Roseimicrobium gellanilyticum: one gene and its partner. The protein of the gene in region 1 interacts with the protein of each later gene in a pairwise test. Links are inferred from orthologs where the notes say so. Each region holds a gene or a part of one and is shown on either strand. Other genes may lie near its edges.

The links.
Region 2: the proteins of secA (region 1) and DES53_RS25555 interact in binary tests that used the Escherichia coli proteins (3 or more experiments, as listed by UniProt). The link is inferred for Roseimicrobium gellanilyticum from one-to-one orthologs.

What each region holds. Positions count from the first base shown.
Region 1 is NZ_QNRR01000002.1:942,613-950,992, reverse strand. What follows is about bases 2,138-5,861. They hold secA (preprotein translocase subunit SecA), read right to left. Parts: upstream 5,557-5,861; coding sequence 2,338-5,556; downstream 2,138-2,337. Other genes in these bases: prmC (peptide chain release factor N(5)-glutamine methyltransferase), read right to left, coding at 2,138-2,341. Also shown: murA (UDP-N-acetylglucosamine 1-carboxyvinyltransferase), read right to left, coding at 163-1,431; more of prmC, read right to left, coding at 1,463-2,137; DES53_RS09330 (hypothetical protein), read right to left, coding at 5,863-6,258; DES53_RS09325 (low temperature requirement protein A), read left to right, coding at 6,549-7,766; DES53_RS09320 (tRNA nucleotidyltransferase/poly(A) polymerase family protein), read right to left, coding at 7,975-8,380. UniProt on the Escherichia coli protein: Required for protein export, interacts with the SecYEG preprotein conducting channel.
Region 2 is NZ_QNRR01000012.1:43,622-51,180, forward strand. Bases 2,842-5,744 are described here. They hold DES53_RS25555 (carbohydrate porin), read left to right. Parts: upstream 2,842-3,386; coding sequence 3,387-5,102; downstream 5,103-5,744. Other genes in these bases: cls (cardiolipin synthase), read left to right, coding at 2,842-3,284; ptsP (phosphoenolpyruvate--protein phosphotransferase), read left to right, coding at 5,136-5,744. Outside these bases: pyk (pyruvate kinase), read right to left, coding at 1-695; DES53_RS25545 (hypothetical protein), read right to left, coding at 840-1,673; more of cls, read left to right, coding at 1,812-2,841; more of ptsP, read left to right, coding at 5,745-7,559.

The DNA of each region.
Region 1 (8,380 bases):
GAAGGCAACGTCCTCTCGGAGTGACTTCTGTGCCGACCTGCCAGTCAAAGCGGGGCAAGAATGCCTCCAATCCTTGAAGGCTGCCGCCGGATCGTCACCGCGCAGGCGAACGCTACCTGACCCGGCAGGAAACGTGTGCAGTCGAACAAAAGGACTCTGCCGCTATTCCTTGGCTCGCTGTAGCACCGCGCCCAGAGTGGCCAGCTTTTCATCAAGGTGTTCGTAGCCGCGGTCGATGTGGTAGAGGCGGTGCACCTCGGTGGTGCCTTTTGCGTTCAATGCTGCCAGCACGAGGGCAGCAGAGGCACGCAGGTCGCTCGCCATCACGGGAGCGCCGCTGAGTTGTGGGACGCCCGTGATGCGGGCGGTGTCACCTTCCATTTCGATGCTGGCGCCCATGCGCTTGAGCTCGGGCACGTGCATGAAGCGCTGGGGGAAGATGGTCTCACGCGCGGTGCTGAGCTGGCCCTGAAGGGTGCAGGCGAGCGCGCAGAACTGTGCCTGCATATCCGTGGGGAAACCAGGGTAGGGACGCGTGGTGAAGTGGAAGCCCTTGGGGTCGCCACTGCCAGGCATCACCGTCACGGTGTCCCCGGAGATGGCGATATCATAACCGCAGGCCAGGAGGGTGTCCGTGGTGGTCTTGAGATGGGCGGGATCCACCCGGCGCACCATGACGCCATCGCCACAGATGGCGCCGGCCACGAGGAAGGTGCCTGCCTCAATGCGATCCGGAATGACGGTGTGCTCCGCGCCATGGAGCTCTTCCACGCCTTCCACCACAATGCGTGTGGTGCCTGCGCCTTCAATCTTTGCCCCCATCTTGATGAGGAAGTTTGCGAGGTCTTCCACTTCAGGCTCGGCAGCGGCGCCCTCGATGATGGTCGTGCCCTTGGTGAGCACAGCAGCCATGAGCACGTTGTCTGTACCCAGCACGGTGGAGCCGAACTTGCCGGTGAGATTCATGGTCGTGCCCTTGAGCGGCTCGGTGGCTTCGATGTGGATATTGCCACCATCCATCTGGACCTTCGCGCCGAGGTACTCCAGACCCTTGAGGTGCAGGTCCACGGGGCGGTCACCGATCACGCAGCCGCCAGGCATGGACACCACGGCCTTGCGCAGACGACCGGTGAGAGGGCCCATCACGCAGATGGAGGCGCGCATTTTGCGAACGAGATCGTAAGGCGTATCGGAAACAATCTTCTCCGCCTTGATGTGCATGGTGCCGCTGGCACGCTCCACCTCGGCGCCGAGCTCACGCAGGATCTGCAGCATGTAGTTCGTGTCACTGAGATCCGGCACCTGGCGGATGATGCACTCGTCCTTCGTCAGGAGTGTTGCCGCGAGAATGGGCAGCGAAGAATTTTTCGATCCGCTGATGGTGACCTTGCCGCGCAGACGGGTGCCTCCTTGGACGATGAGCTTTTGCATGGGATGGTTTTCCGGAAAGGGTTGGGAGTTGTCAGGGTTCTATCGCCGCGGGAGGCGTGCCGGGATGGCGGGCGAAAACAAAACGCTCGATACCCGGGAGGTCGCGGTGTGTCTGAATGTCCGTGAAACCAAGACTTTGCAAGCGCTCGCTGACACGAAGTGCCTGATCGTGGTGCAGCTCCAGGGCCAGAAGACCACCAGGGTTCAAGTGCTGGGGGGCCTCTGCGACCAGACGGAAGATGATGTCCAGCCCGGAGGGGCCGCCATCCAGTGCCAGCACGGGGTCACGGCGCACTTCACGGCTCAGCTCCGCCAGCTCTCCGGCGGGGATGTAGGGGAGGTTGGCCACGATGACGTCGAAGGTGGCGGAGGGAAGTTTCTCAAACAGGTCGCTGCGCACCAGCTTTACCGCATGGGCGGAGAGGCCGGCGCGTTCGGCATTCAGCCGGGCCAGTTCGAGAGCGTCCTCAGAGACATCCACCAAGGTGACAGCCGCGCCCGGCCATGCCTTTGCCAGCGAGAGCCCGATGCAGCCGCTGCCGGTTCCCACGTCCAGTACGCTGGCGGGGTGGTCCTTGGAATGATGATGCTCCGTGAGCAGGTGCACGAAGTGCTCTGTCTCGGGGCGGGGGATGAGGGCACGGTGATCGCACACGAACTCATTGCCGTGAAACTCCACCGTGCCCAGCAAGTGCTGGAGAGGCTCACCCTCACCACGCCGCTTCGTGAGCTCACGGAGCGGCTGCAGCTCCGACTCAGTCAGGGACTGGTCGAAGCGCAGGTACAGATCGAGCCTCCGGCACCCGAGGACGTGTGCCAGCAGGTGCTCCATGTTCAGCCGGGCCTCTTCCACGCCGCGCTTGGCAAGGTAGTCAGTGCCGGATTGCAGCGTTTCGAGGAGAGGCTTCATGCGGCGCGGCCGCAGCAGGACTTGTATTTCTTGCCGCTGCCGCAGGGGCAGGGGTCATTGCGGCCCACCTTGGGCACTTCACGCTTCAGCGGGATGGTGATGCGTGGACCTTGCTCGACAGGTTCTCCTCCCTCTTCGCCCTCGCTCGCGGCGGCGGCTTGGGGACGGGGGCTCTGCACGGACTGGGTGTCCGGACCTTCCTGTCGCGCGCGCATCATGCTCTGGCGCAGGTGCTCCATGAACATCTGCAGGCGCTCGTGGCTGCGGAAGAGATTGCCCAGGGCGCGGTTCTGGATGTTGCCCATGAGCTCCTCGAACATGACGTAGGCTTCCTGCTTGAATTCCACGAGCGGATCCTTCTGGCCGTAGGAGCGCAGGTGCACCCCTTCACGGAGACCGTCCATGGCATAGAGATGCTCCTGCCAGAGTTCATCAATGGCCTCGAGCAGGATGATGCGCTCACTCTCCTGAAGGAGTTGCGGCAGGACACCGGTGGTCTTCAGATCGTAAGCACGCTTGATGCGCTCGATGAGGAACTGGCAGATGCCATCGAAGTCCTTGGTCTCGAGGGCTGCCTCCTTCTCGGTGATGCCGAGGGGGAAGGTGTTGTTCGCCCAGTTCAGCAGGGCTTCGTAGGCGGGCGGTTCATCGCCGGACTTCTCCTTGGGCACGAACTCCTCCACCTTCGCGGGGATGGCCTTTTCCACCACTTCGTCCAGCAGCAGGCGCGGATCCGGGCTGGTGAGAACTTCGTTGCGATAGGTGTACACCACATCGCGCTGGTTGTTCATCACGTCGTCATACTCCAGCACGCGTTTGCGCGAGAGGTAGTTCCGCTGCTCCACGCGCTTTTGCGCGGTTTCCACGGACTTGTTCAGCCACGGATGCTCCAGTTCCTGGCCTTCCTCCATGCCGAAGCGTTCCATGATCTTCGTCATGCGTTCGGCGGCGCCGAAGTTGCGCATGAGATCATCTTCGAAGCTGATGAAGAACTTGCTCTGGCCGGGGTCACCCTGACGCGCGCAGCGACCGCGCAACTGGCGGTCCACACGACGGCTTTCGTGGCGCTCGGTGCCGACGACGAAAAGACCGCCGAGTTCGGCGACGCCTTCGCCCAGCTTGATGTCCGTACCACGACCGGCCATGTTTGTGGACACGGTCACAGCGCCACGCTGACCCGCGCGAGCGACGATCTCCGCCTCCTGGCGGTGATACTTCGCGTTCAGCACGGAGTGGGGAATCTTCTGCAGTTTCAGCAGACGGGAAACGGTTTCGGACGTTTCCACGCTTGCGGTACCGATGAGCAGCGGCTGCCCCGCAGCGTGACGCTCCTGGATGAGCTTCAGCACGGAGTTGAACTTCTCACGGCGCGTCTTGAAAATGGCGTCGTTCGAGTCCTTGCGCTGCACGATGCGGTTTGTCGGGATGCTCAGCACGTCGAGTCCATAGATGTCATGGAATTCTGCGGCGTCCGTCTCGGCAGTACCGGTCATCCCGCCCAACTTTTGATACAGACGGAAGTAGTTCTGAATCGTGATGGTCGCCAGCGTCTGGGTTTCCTGGTCGATGTGCACGCCTTCCTTGGCTTCCACGGCCTGGTGCAGGCCATCGCTCCAACGGCGTCCAGGCATCTCACGGCCCGTGTTTTCATCCACGATGATGACCTTGTTGTCATGCACCACGTATTCCTTGTCCTTTTCGTAGAGGCAGTAGGCGCGGAGCAGCTGGCTGATGTTGTGGATGCGCTGACCTGCGACGTCGAGCCTGGCCTGCGTGTCCTGGCGCTTCTGCTGCTTCTGGGAGTCGCTCAGGCTGGTGTCATTGTCGATGTCCACATAGGCGCTGGCCAGGTCTGGCAGCACGAAGGCATCGGGATCATCGGGATTCAGGAAGGAGCGGCCCATTTCGCTGAGGTCAGCGTCGTGGGTTTTCTCTTCGATGGTGTAATAGAGCTCCTCCTTCAGGGCGAAGAGCTCGGTCTTCTGCGTGTCCTGGTAGAAGCTGAGCTCACTCTTCTGCATGGCCCTGCGCTTGTCCGGGTCCTCCATGGCGCGCAGGAGGGCGCGGTTCTTCGGCTGGCCGAGGCGCACCTGGAAGAGCTTGCGACCACCGAGGTCAGTCTCGCCCTTCTCGAAGTGTTCATTGGCTTCCGTGGCGAGGCGGGTGCAGAGCGCATTCTGCCGGCGCACGAGCTGCTCCACGAGCGGCTTGAAGCGGTCATACTGGTGGGAGCTGGCGGTGGCCACGGGACCGCTGATGATCAGCGGCGTACGGGCTTCATCGATGAGCACGGAGTCCACTTCGTCGATGATGGCGAAGTAGTGGCCGCGCTGCACCTGGTGGTCCTTGCTGCGGGCCATGCCATTGTCGCGCAGATAGTCGAAGCCGAACTCACTGTTCGTGCCGTAGGTGATATCCGCCTGGTACTGCTGGCGGCGCACATCCGGCGCCTGGTCGTTCTGAATGCAACCCACGGTGAGGCCAAGGAACTTGTACAGCGTGCCCATCCACTCGGAGTCACGTCGGGCGAGGTAGTCGTTCACCGTGATGACGTGCACGCCACGTCCGGTAAGCGCATTGAGATAGACGGGAAGGGTGCCCACGAGGGTCTTGCCTTCACCCGTGGCCATTTCTGCAATCATGCCGCGATGCAGGGCGGTGCCACCGATGAGCTGCACGTCGAAGTGCACCATCTGCCAGGTCAGCGGCTGGTCGCTCACCAGGATCTCCTGGCCGCAAAGACGGCGCGCGGCATTCTTCACCACCGCGTAGGCCTCGGGCAGGATCTCATCGAGAATGGTCTTTTCGACTTCTGCGAAACGCGGGGCGATTTCCACATAAGCTTCGCGGGCCTTCTCGATGCGGGCCTTCTTCTTGTCGAGTGACTCACCAGACCAGGAGCGTTCCTCCACCAGGGACTGGTCCAGGGATGGGAAATGATCCTTCAGACGGACGAACTTTTCGCCAACTTCACGGAGGCAGGCGTCCACCTGTTCTTCGTCAGCAATACGCAGCCATACGCCGGCAAGGAAGTGCGGTTCGTGGAAGGCGCGGAAACGTTCCTGAAACTGGGCAGTACGCTCACGAAGGTATTCCTCAGGGCGTCCCTTGAGGGCTTCTTCGTGCTTGTTGATCTCGTGGACGACGGGCCAGAGTCTTTTGACAGCACGCTGGTTTTTCGTGCCGATGATCTTCTTTAGAATCCATTCAAACATGACTGAGATAGGGAAAGGGGTGGAGAAATGGGAGGGTAGGTTGACTGAAAACCGGGGCCGCGCAAGTCACGCGGACGGCAGTTCGCCATCGTAAAAAACCGGCGGGAACCCCGGTGCCTCGCTGATCCCATGGAACCGGCGATGGGTGTGCTGTCGATTGCTCTGTGGCATCTAAAATGCCCGGCTCAGCACACCGTGGGGCGGTGCATTTCCCGCATGGTCCGGGCCCAGAATTCCGGCGAAGGTTGGATGAATCACGAGGGATCCGTCTCAGCCGATGGCGATTGGGCCCATTGGGCTTTCCCTTTACCCGACGCGTTCGCGGCAGTAGTCGCTGGTGCGCACGACGCGTCTGTCGTCGATGCGGTTCCTGAGTAATTCATAGACGCAAGCTGGGGCCAGAGCCTCATCCCGTTCGGGCGTCACTGCCGGAGCGCTGGCGAGGCAGAAGGGCTTCACCTTGGCGAAGTGCCAGGCGGCACCGGTCTGCTTGCGCTTTTGCTTTTCGCTCCAATAGGAGCCTGCAACCTGCTCCCCGCTGGACTCCGTGCCGGCCTGATGGGAGGAGGGCCTCCTATGTGGCATCTGCACCGGGGTACCCCAGTTTGTCTGCACCAGGTGCGTGGCAAACTGCTCCGCGCATCCGCTGACGAGAATCGTCGCGAAGGTGAGGAGGGCAAGTCTGAGCGCAGGCTGCTGCATGAAACGGGATACGACTCTACAGCACATTTTTCAGTGTGCAGGAATAAATTACGTTACGAAATGGAAGGGCGGGGAGTTGCCCGGGAGAAATGCAGGGCAGGCCGGGAAAACGCACCCCGGTGCACCCACGGCCGCCGGTACGATTCCGGGCAGAGAGGGCTGAGGCGGTCTCTCATCTTCCTTGCCGCCGTGCAATACCGGATCTACGTCGTTCGCAGTACCTTGACCCCCAGACTATGAGCAGCAGCGAGCCGGCAAGTCCTGAATCCCTGAGTCACCACAGGAGGCGCATGGGAGGGCGTGACCGACACGAGACGCATCGAGTGGCCACCCCGCTGGAGCTTCTCTTCGATCTGACCTTCGTGATCGCATTTGGCCTGGCGGCATCCCAGTTTGCCCATGCGATGGCTGAGGCGCACTACGGCGCTGGTCTGCTTGGTTTTGGATTTGCGAGTTTCGCCATCAGTTGGGCGTGGATTAACTTTTCATGGTTTTCCTCAGCCTATGACACGGACGACTGGATTTTCCGGGTGGTGACCATGGTGCAGATGATTGGTGTGCTCGTGCTTGCGATTGGTCTGCCGCCGATGTTCGCCTCCATCGAGCATGGCCATCATCTCGATAACTCGACGATGGTGCTCGGCTATGTGATCATGCGGGTGGCCATGGTGACCCAGTGGTTGCGCGCCGCGAAACAGGATCCCGCCCGGCGTCGCGCCTGTCTCACCTATGTCACGGCCATCTCGGTGGCGCAGGTGGGCTGGCTGGTGCAGATTTTCCTGGATTTTTCCGTGGGAGTATCCGTGGTCTTTGCGGTGATACTTGCCACCGTCGAGATGCTCGGGCCTTACATCGCAGAGCGCAGGGACGGAGGAACGCCCTGGCATGCGCATCACATTGCCGAGCGCTACAGTTTGTTCGCCATCATTGCGCTGGGAGAGGGGGTGGTGGGCACGGTCGCGACGTTGTCGGCAGTGGTTGAGGAGCATGGATGGACCATGGACACCGCCTTGGTCGGCATGGCCGGCACGGGGCTGACCTTTGGCATGTGGTGGGTGTATTACATGCTGCCTTCCGCCCAGATCCTGCATACTCATCGCGAGCGCTCCTTTGTGTGGGGCTATGGCCAGATACTGGTCATCGCCTCGATCGTGGCGACGGGTGCCGGATTGCATACCGCCGCCTATTTCATTGAGAACAAGGCGCATATCGGGGCGGTGGCGACCGTGCTCACTGTAGCGATCCCAGTGGCGGTGTTTCTGGCGGGGGTCTATGCCCTCTATTACTACATCGTGCGACGCTTTGAGCTCCTGCACATCTTGCTACTGACAGGGACGCTGGGAGTGATTGTAGTGGCGGTGATTGCGGCAAGTCTGGGAGTGGGCATGGCCACGTGCCTGGTGATCGTCATGCTGGCTCCGGCGGTAACGGTGGTTGGCTATGAGGTGCAGGGACATCGCTACCAGGCGGAAGCCGTGGCGGAGCAGACGGCATCAGCGAGGCACTAGAGCGGTTTAAGTTACAGTGTAGCCATTTTCGTATTGGGGCGCACCCACCCCAACCGCGACCAGCGGTCGCAGCCACAGCCACGGCCTGAACCATCCGCCGCGGCAGTAAGTCTTGGTACCACTGTGGCTGCGACCGCTGGTCGCGGTGCGGCAAGTCACCCCTGATCCAAGGCCACGACTTTGTTTAAACCACCTAGTCAGCGCGGACCTATTGGGATCCAGGCGTCACCGGCCACGCAAGGATCCACATGGCTATTTCCTCAGGAGTCACCTGGTAGTCACGCGCTTCGATTTTACGGCGGATGGCTTCTTTGACGCGACCCACTTCTTTGCCAGCAAGATCAGGCCGGGTCTCCATGATGCGCCTGCCATCAATGAAGGTGGCGAGCCGTGACTCGCGCTCCTGCTCTGCCTGCACTCTGACGTAGATCTCCTCCACACGCTGCATGCGAGCGGTGAAGGCGGGCTCATTCCAGAGATGCATGCGCACTTTCTCATCCGCCTTCACTACATGGAAGAGCGTGAGCCAGTCCGGGTGTGAGCGCAGGGGCAGCAATTTGCGACCGCTGAATTGATCCAGCTTGTGGCCCACCATGTGCATTTCCATGGCGAAC
Region 2 (7,559 bases), on another replicon or contig:
TTCGCGATGATAAAGGGCTGACGGCCGAGTTTGCTCGCTGCGGCACGCAAGGCTTCAATGTCTGACGCGCGCTCCACAAAGGACTGGCTCACTGCATCCACTCCCGCTGCCAACGCAAACTCCAGGCACTTCTGATCGCGCTCGGTGAATGCGCCAATGCCCAGATCGATCCCGGGCAGGTTCAAGCCTTTCTTCGAACGCAGCTCACCGCCCACGGCCACCACGCACTCCACATCATTTCCCACTACTCGCTCCACCACCAACTGCACAATCCCGTCATTGAGAAAGATACGGTTCCCCGGCTGAACAACACGCGGCAAAGGCTCGAAGGTCATCGAAACGCGCGTCTCACTGCCAACGATGTCCTCACTCGTCAGGGTGAACCGATCTCCTGGTGACAATTGAATAGGCTCCGGCTGAATCTTTCCCAGTCGCATCTTCGGGCCAGGAAGGTCTGCCATGATGGCCACCCGCCGACCAGCCACCTTCGAGGCGTCACGGAGACGTCGAATCACCTCGCCATGATGCTCAAAGTCTCCGTGCGAGAAGTTCAGCCTCGCAACATTGAGTCCCGCCTTGATGAGCCGCACCAGCATTTCCGGTGACTCAGATGCGGGGCCGATGGTGGCAACGATCTTCGTCTTGTGAGAAGGCAGCGGTGCAACCGTTGCATCCCCCGCAGCCGTGGCATTCATACCCGGGCTGCCTTCGATGGATTCGCGACATGGAACTGAATCATTGACCGACGCCATTCCTCACACAGTGCCCAATGCTGCCTGCCGGTGAAATAGGACCTTGGTCCGATGCTCTTTGCGGGAGGTGAACCAGCCTGCTGAAGCTCAGGCTCCGGCACGCTTTTTTTCCACCACCTGCCGCACTCCCCTGGCCTGTACAATGGACTCCATGTAGGTCGCGAGACGTGACGCGGTCTCTACATGCTCCGTCTCAAGCTCCTGCGCATGCGCCAGATGATTTCGCAAGGATTCAATTTTCCGGGTGAAGCGGTCCGCGTCCCGCCGCGACGCAAAGCCCAGCACAGCAAGACTCTGCGCATCCGCTGCGAGGATATCCGCCTTGTCCTTGATCTGAAGGCAATCCACCAACCGGCAGGGATTGCCGCATCTCCCCCTCTCGGCTTGGAGCCACTGGGCTTTCTCAAGCCGTCCGGGTGAGATGCAATCCTTCCAGGTGTCCCCGGGATGCAACTCCTCGATGGCCCATGTCATGTTCAGATCAAAGAGCGTGATCACACCAAAGAGCCACATGCGCAGCGGCGCCTTTTGCAAATCCTGCCTCGTGATCACGCCGGTCACCTCTCCGAGCCACCGGATGAACACACGCTCGCGGGCTCCCAAGGTGACCAGCACCTCATCGAGTCCGACGTCTTCATCCAGCACCGACTCTGGGGAAAACTCGTGGGCACGCTCTCCGACGGTTCCGCCGATCAACTCCGCCTCCGTAACCCACCCTGCCACCAGCCCACCTCGACGCACTCCCAGCACTCCCACTGCCCGGGCGCGCATGACCTCAAGCCCCATGTCGGCGGACTGGTTCTCATCCAGAGAAACCAAGGGCTCCACCAGGTCCGCCGCGGACAGACTTTCCGAGAAAGTCTGGCTCAGTCGCGCAATCGACCGGGAGTGGCGGATGGGAGCATGGACAGTCTCTGACATGGAGGTTGGGGATGCAAATGCCAGCCTACGGTTCGCGTCTCTTTTCGCACCTTTCATCCCATAGGACCTAGGACCTATCGACCACTCAGTTCGTGAATGATAGAGACACAGGCACCCTCCACGTGGTACGACACGGTCATGGCACGATTTGCATTTCTCACCGCGCCGTTGCGTTGGATCAAGGAGCACCCAAAAACGCGGCGAGCCCTCTTCTTCGGGTTCTTCCATCTCCTGGGGCTGCTTACCTCCGTCGATGCCATCCTGAGTGTGCGCACTGCGCAGGGTGCGATTGGCTGGGCGATCTCACTCAATACATTCCCCTATGTTGCGGTACCTGCGTACTGGGTTTTTGGGCGGAGCAATTTCGAAGGGTACATCGTTCTTCGAAGGAAAGCAGAAGACGAACTTTCAGAGGAGGAACGCAAGCTCGCAACCGATCTCCTGGCCATGCGTCCTCAGGCCGGTGAGGTGCCGCCCCCGGCCATTCTCCTGGAGAGACTCGCAAAGATGCCCGCGACCCAGGGCAACCACACCGAACTGCTCATCGACGGCGAGGCGACTTTCCGATCCATTTTCGAGAGCATTGCGCAGGCACGCGAGTATGTGCTCGTGCAATTCTACATCATCCGCGACGATGGACTGGGCCGCCGCCTGAAGGATGCCCTGATTGAGCGAGCCAAAGCCGGTGTTCCCTGTTATCTCGTCTATGACGAAATTGGGAGTCATGGACTCACTGACAGTTATCTCGGAGACCTGAAGGCTGCAGGCGTGGAGACTCACCACTTCAACACACGCAAAGGCGACGCCAACCGCTTCCAACTCAACTTCCGCAACCATCGCAAAGTGGTCATCGTGGATGGTCACACGGCCTTCGTCGGCGGGCACAATGTGGGAGACGAGTACCTTGGCAAGGACCCCAAGATGGGTGCCTGGCGGGACACTCACGTGAAGGTGCAGGGTCCCGTGGTGCAGTGTGTGCAGATTGCGTGGGTGGAAGACTGGAAGTGGGCCACGGGCAGCATCCCCAATCTGAACTGGACTCCGAAGCCGGCACCCGGTGGGGAGAATGGACTGGCCTTCTGCCTGCCCTCTGGTCCCGCGGATGAGTTCGAAACGTGCACCCTCTTCTTCCTGCATGCCATCCAGTCTGCGAAAAAGCGTGTATGGATCGCGAGCCCCTACTTCGTGCCGGATGAGCAGTTCACCTCCGCGCTGCAACTCGCGGCGCTGCGTGGGGTGGACGTGCGTATCCTGCTGCCTGAGAAGGCCGACAGCAATATGGTGCAACTCTCCAGCTACACGTATCTCCCTGTCCTGGAAAAAGCCGGTGTACAGGTGTGGCGGTATACCAGCGGCTTTCTACATGAGAAGGCCATCATCGTGGATGACTATTGCGGCGTGGGCACGGCGAACTTCGATAACCGCAGCTTCCGTCTGAATTTCGAAATCACCCTGCTCTTCTCCGAACCTTCCGTGGTGAAGGAAGCAGAAGCCATGTTCCTCAATGACTTCTCAAAGAGCACGCGTGCCACCGCAGCAGACTACACGGAGCGGCCGTGGTGGTTCCGCCTTGCGGCGCGCACTTCGTGGCTGATGGCGCCCATCCAATAAGGCCGGCATCTCCTGTTATTCGATATCGCAGGCGACATCGCATTCTTCGTAGGACCAAGGTCCTATGGAGTGTAAATGCTACTGCTGGGTAGCATCTTCATCATGAGTGAGGCACGCATCGCTCCCAACCCAATGAATGCGAAACTGGTGGCACTGCTCGGGATTTGTACGTTCGGAAGCAGTTCATTGCTCGCACAAGAGAGCCCGGAGATGGTGGCGTTTCGGAAGCAAATCGAGTCGCAACTCGCCGAGATGAAGTCTGGCTACGAAGGCCGCATCAAGGAACTGGAGGGCCGGATTGGCGTCCTTGAGACGGACAATGCCCGGCTGAAGAAGAACGGCGCGACGGCTTCCAATGGTCCCACCAAAAAAGCCAATGAACAGATGGAGGACATTGAGGAGCGTGTGACGACCCTGGAAACACTGGCGAACCACTCGGATCCCCAGTTCCAGGCAACCGCGAAGCGCGCACAGGCCAACTCCGAGGCCATTGCGCACATCCAGCAAACCATCAAGGATGACGCCACGGAGTCCCGTGAAATCTTTCGCAGCGGCTCGGGCAAGCCCTTTGACCTCGCTGCGTTCTACAAACTCCCGCAACCTTTTGAGTTTCACGGCTACCTCCGCGCGGGCTTCGGCCTGAATGGCGAGGGGGGCGAGATGGACGCCTTCAAGGCGCCGGGTGCCGGAGCGAAGTACCGTCTGGGAAATGAAGAGGACACGTACGGCGAACTGGAGTTCACTCACAACTGGCTCCGTGAAGACGACCCCTTGCAGGCGCCATATGTGCGCACCACGGTGATGATGTCCTTCTCCACCGGACAGAACGACACCTACGACTCGCTCAATGCCCAAAACCTCGGCAATGACATCGCCCTGCGCCAGGCCTTTGTAGAAGCGGGCAATATCATCACGGAGGCTCCGGACATGCGATTCTGGGTGGGACAGCGCTACTACCGCCGGCAGGACATCCACATCAATGACTTCTACTGGCTGGATATGAGCGGCTATGGTGGCGGAGTGCAGGATGTGCCTTTTTTGGGGGAATCAAAGGTGGCCCTCGCCTGGCTTGGCGGCAGCTTTGACGAATATCAGACTGACGATGGCAATGCCGCCAAGAGCACCTTGGATTTACGGGTGTATGACATCCCGGCCCCCTTGGGAAAAATTGGATTCTGGCTGGCCTATGCCCACTCCAGCGGTGGAGAGGTGCTGAATGTCTTTGATGAGAATGGCGATCGATTCTCGCTGGAGACTTCCCAGGGCTTCGCCGTGGGCATGAAGCATCGCACGCTCCCGGAGAGTTTCTTGGGAGGCTACAATGAATTCTCCATCCAGTATGGGACGGGCGCCGCGTACAACTTTGCCTCCACCATCGACGTAGCCTCGCCCGACATTGATGACGCAACACGGTTCCGCATCACTGACCACTTCACCATTGAGCCCAACAGATGGCTCTCCCTGCAGGCGGCCGCCATCTATCAGGACACGGACTACGGTGGTCCAAACTCAAGTGAGAAGTGGGCGTCCTTTGGCGTGCGGCCCATCTTCCACTTCACGGATACTTTCAGCATCGCACTCGAAACTGGCGTGGACTTCGTGGATAGCGAGCCGCTTGGCGTGAATGACTATCTCTGGAAAATCACACTGGCTCCGCAGCTCACTCGCGGACGCAAGTTCTTCAGCCGCCCAGCCCTGCGTGCCTTCATCACCTACGCGAAATGGGGCGATGACTTCCGGGGCAAGGTGGGTGGAAGCGCCTACCGGAACGAACTTGAAGGACTTTCCTACGGTGTCCAGCTTGAGTCCTGGTGGTAGAATGCTGGCAGGACCAAGGCTTCCCCATTTGCCATGTCTGAAACCCTTACTCTCGTGGCACCGCTGTCCGGTGTCATCTATCCGCTCGAGCGCGTCCCCGATCCCGTCTTCGCACAGAAGCTCGTGGGTGACGGCCTCTCCATAGACCCCACGGACTCCTGCCTGCGTGCCCCGTGTGCGGGTGAGGTGGTGCACATACATCCTGCGTCCCACGCGCTCACCATCCGGGCGAAAGATGGTGTGGAAGTGCTCATGCATATCGGCATCGACACCGTGGCGCTGAAGGGCACCGGATTCACTCCGAAGGTCAAGGCCGGGGATCGCGTGGAGGCTGGAGCACCGCTCATTGAATTTGATCTCGATGAAGTGGCCACACACGCGAAAAGCCTGCTCACCCAGATCATCATTGCCAATGGTGAAACGGTGAGCGGCATGGAGCGTGCCTCAGGCTCGGTAAAAGCTGGTGCGGACGGATTTCTGAAACTCACCCTCGCCAATGGCAATGCTCCAGGCGTGACCGGGGGAGGTGCAGCAGTCACATCCGATGCCATCCTCATTCCCAACAAGACCGGCTTGCATGCCCGACCCGCCGCGGTGCTGGCAAATGTGGCCAAGAGTTTCCAGAGCGAGATCAAACTCCAGCTCAACGACCGCACGGCAAATGCACGCAGCATCACGGCAATCATGGCCCTGGAGGCATCCCGTGGGGACAAGGTGATCGTAGTGGCCAAGGGTGCCGATGCGAAGGAAGCCGTGGCGAAACTGAGCAAGCTCATCGCCGAAGGTCTGGGAGACGAAGGCTGCTGCCCGGCTCCAGCGCCAGCCACCACGACGACGGACAAGCTCTCCGAGCCACCACCCCAGCGTCGCAGCACCAACCCAAATGAGCTGCTGGGTGTATCCGCATCCCCGGGGCTTGCCGTGGGAAATGTCTTCCAAGTGCAGCGCGCGGACATTGCCGTGAAGGAAGAAGGCAGCGGGGTGGAGCAGGAGAAAGCAAGGCTCTCTGACGCCATCGCCAGGGCACGCGCGCAGCTCGACGCGCTCCGTGCACAGCTTCATGCAAAGGCCGATCCCGCCAAGGCAGCCATCTTCGCCGCACACGCGGAACTGCTGGACGATCCTGACTTTCTCGACATCGCCAACTCTACCATCGCCAAGGGCAAGAGCGCTGCCTTCGCCTGGAAGAGTGCGGCAAAGCTGCATGCCGAGCGCCTGGCATCCTTGCGCAATGAACTGCTCGCACAGCGCGCCAATGATGTACGCGATGTGGGCTGGCGTGTGCTGGAACTCCTCACCGGAGTGAGTCGCCAGCTGCCTTCATATCCGGAGAACTCCATTCTCATCGCGGAAGATCTCACGCCCTCGGACACAGCTACGATGGAACGTGGACGTGTGGTGGGGTTTGCCACCGTACGCGGTGGCGCGACCTCGCATGTGGCCATTCTGGCTCGCTCGCTGGATATTCCCGCCATCGCGGGCATCGAGCCTGCGGCCCTTGATGTCGCAGCGGGCACTCCAGTAGTCCTCGATGGCAGCAAGGGCTCCCTGCTTCTCCATCCACCACCTCAGGAGGTGGAGCGCATCCGTCAGCGGCAGGCGCGGAATGAAAAACGCCGCAAAGAGGACATCGCTCACGCTTTGCAGCCCGCTGTCACCAGCGACGGACATCGCGTGGCTGTCTTCGCCAACATCGGTGGCGTGAAGGACGCAGGACAGATCGTGGACGTCGGCGGTGAAGGCGTGGGACTGCTGCGCTCGGAGTTCCTCTTCATGGATCGCTCCGCCGCACCCAGCGAGGATGAGCAGACCGAGAGCTACACCGCGGTGATTCGCGCCCTGGGAAAAGAGAAGCATGTCATCATCCGCACGCTCGACGTCGGAGGAGACAAGCCCCTTCCCTATCTCCCCATTCCGAAGGAGGACAATCCCTTCCTGGGAGAACGCGGCATCCGGGTGGGCCTCGATCGACCGGAGGTCCTGCGCACGCAGCTTCGCGCCCTGCTGCGTGCCTCCAAGGAAGGAGTGCTGCATGTCATGTTCCCCATGATCGCGACGGTGCAGGAGCTGCGCGACGCAAAGGCCATGCTGGCGGAAGAGTCCAAGGCACTGGGCATCCCCCCCTTCCCCTGTGGCATCATGGTGGAGGTGCCCGCAGTCGCCGTCATGGCGGAGACCTTTGCCACGGAGGCGGACTTCTTCTCCATTGGCACCAATGACCTCACGCAATACACGCTCGCGATGGATCGCGGCCACCCCAAGCTCGCGCCGAAGGTCGATGCGCTGAACCCAGCTGTGCTGCGCCTCATCGCACAAACCATTGAGGGTGCACAGGCTCACAAGCGACTCACAGGCATCTGCGGTGGCATCGCCGGAGATCCCCATGCCGTGCCCATCCTGGTCGGACTTGGGGTCGATGAGCTGAGTGTGAGCATCCCCGCCATTCCTACAGTGAAG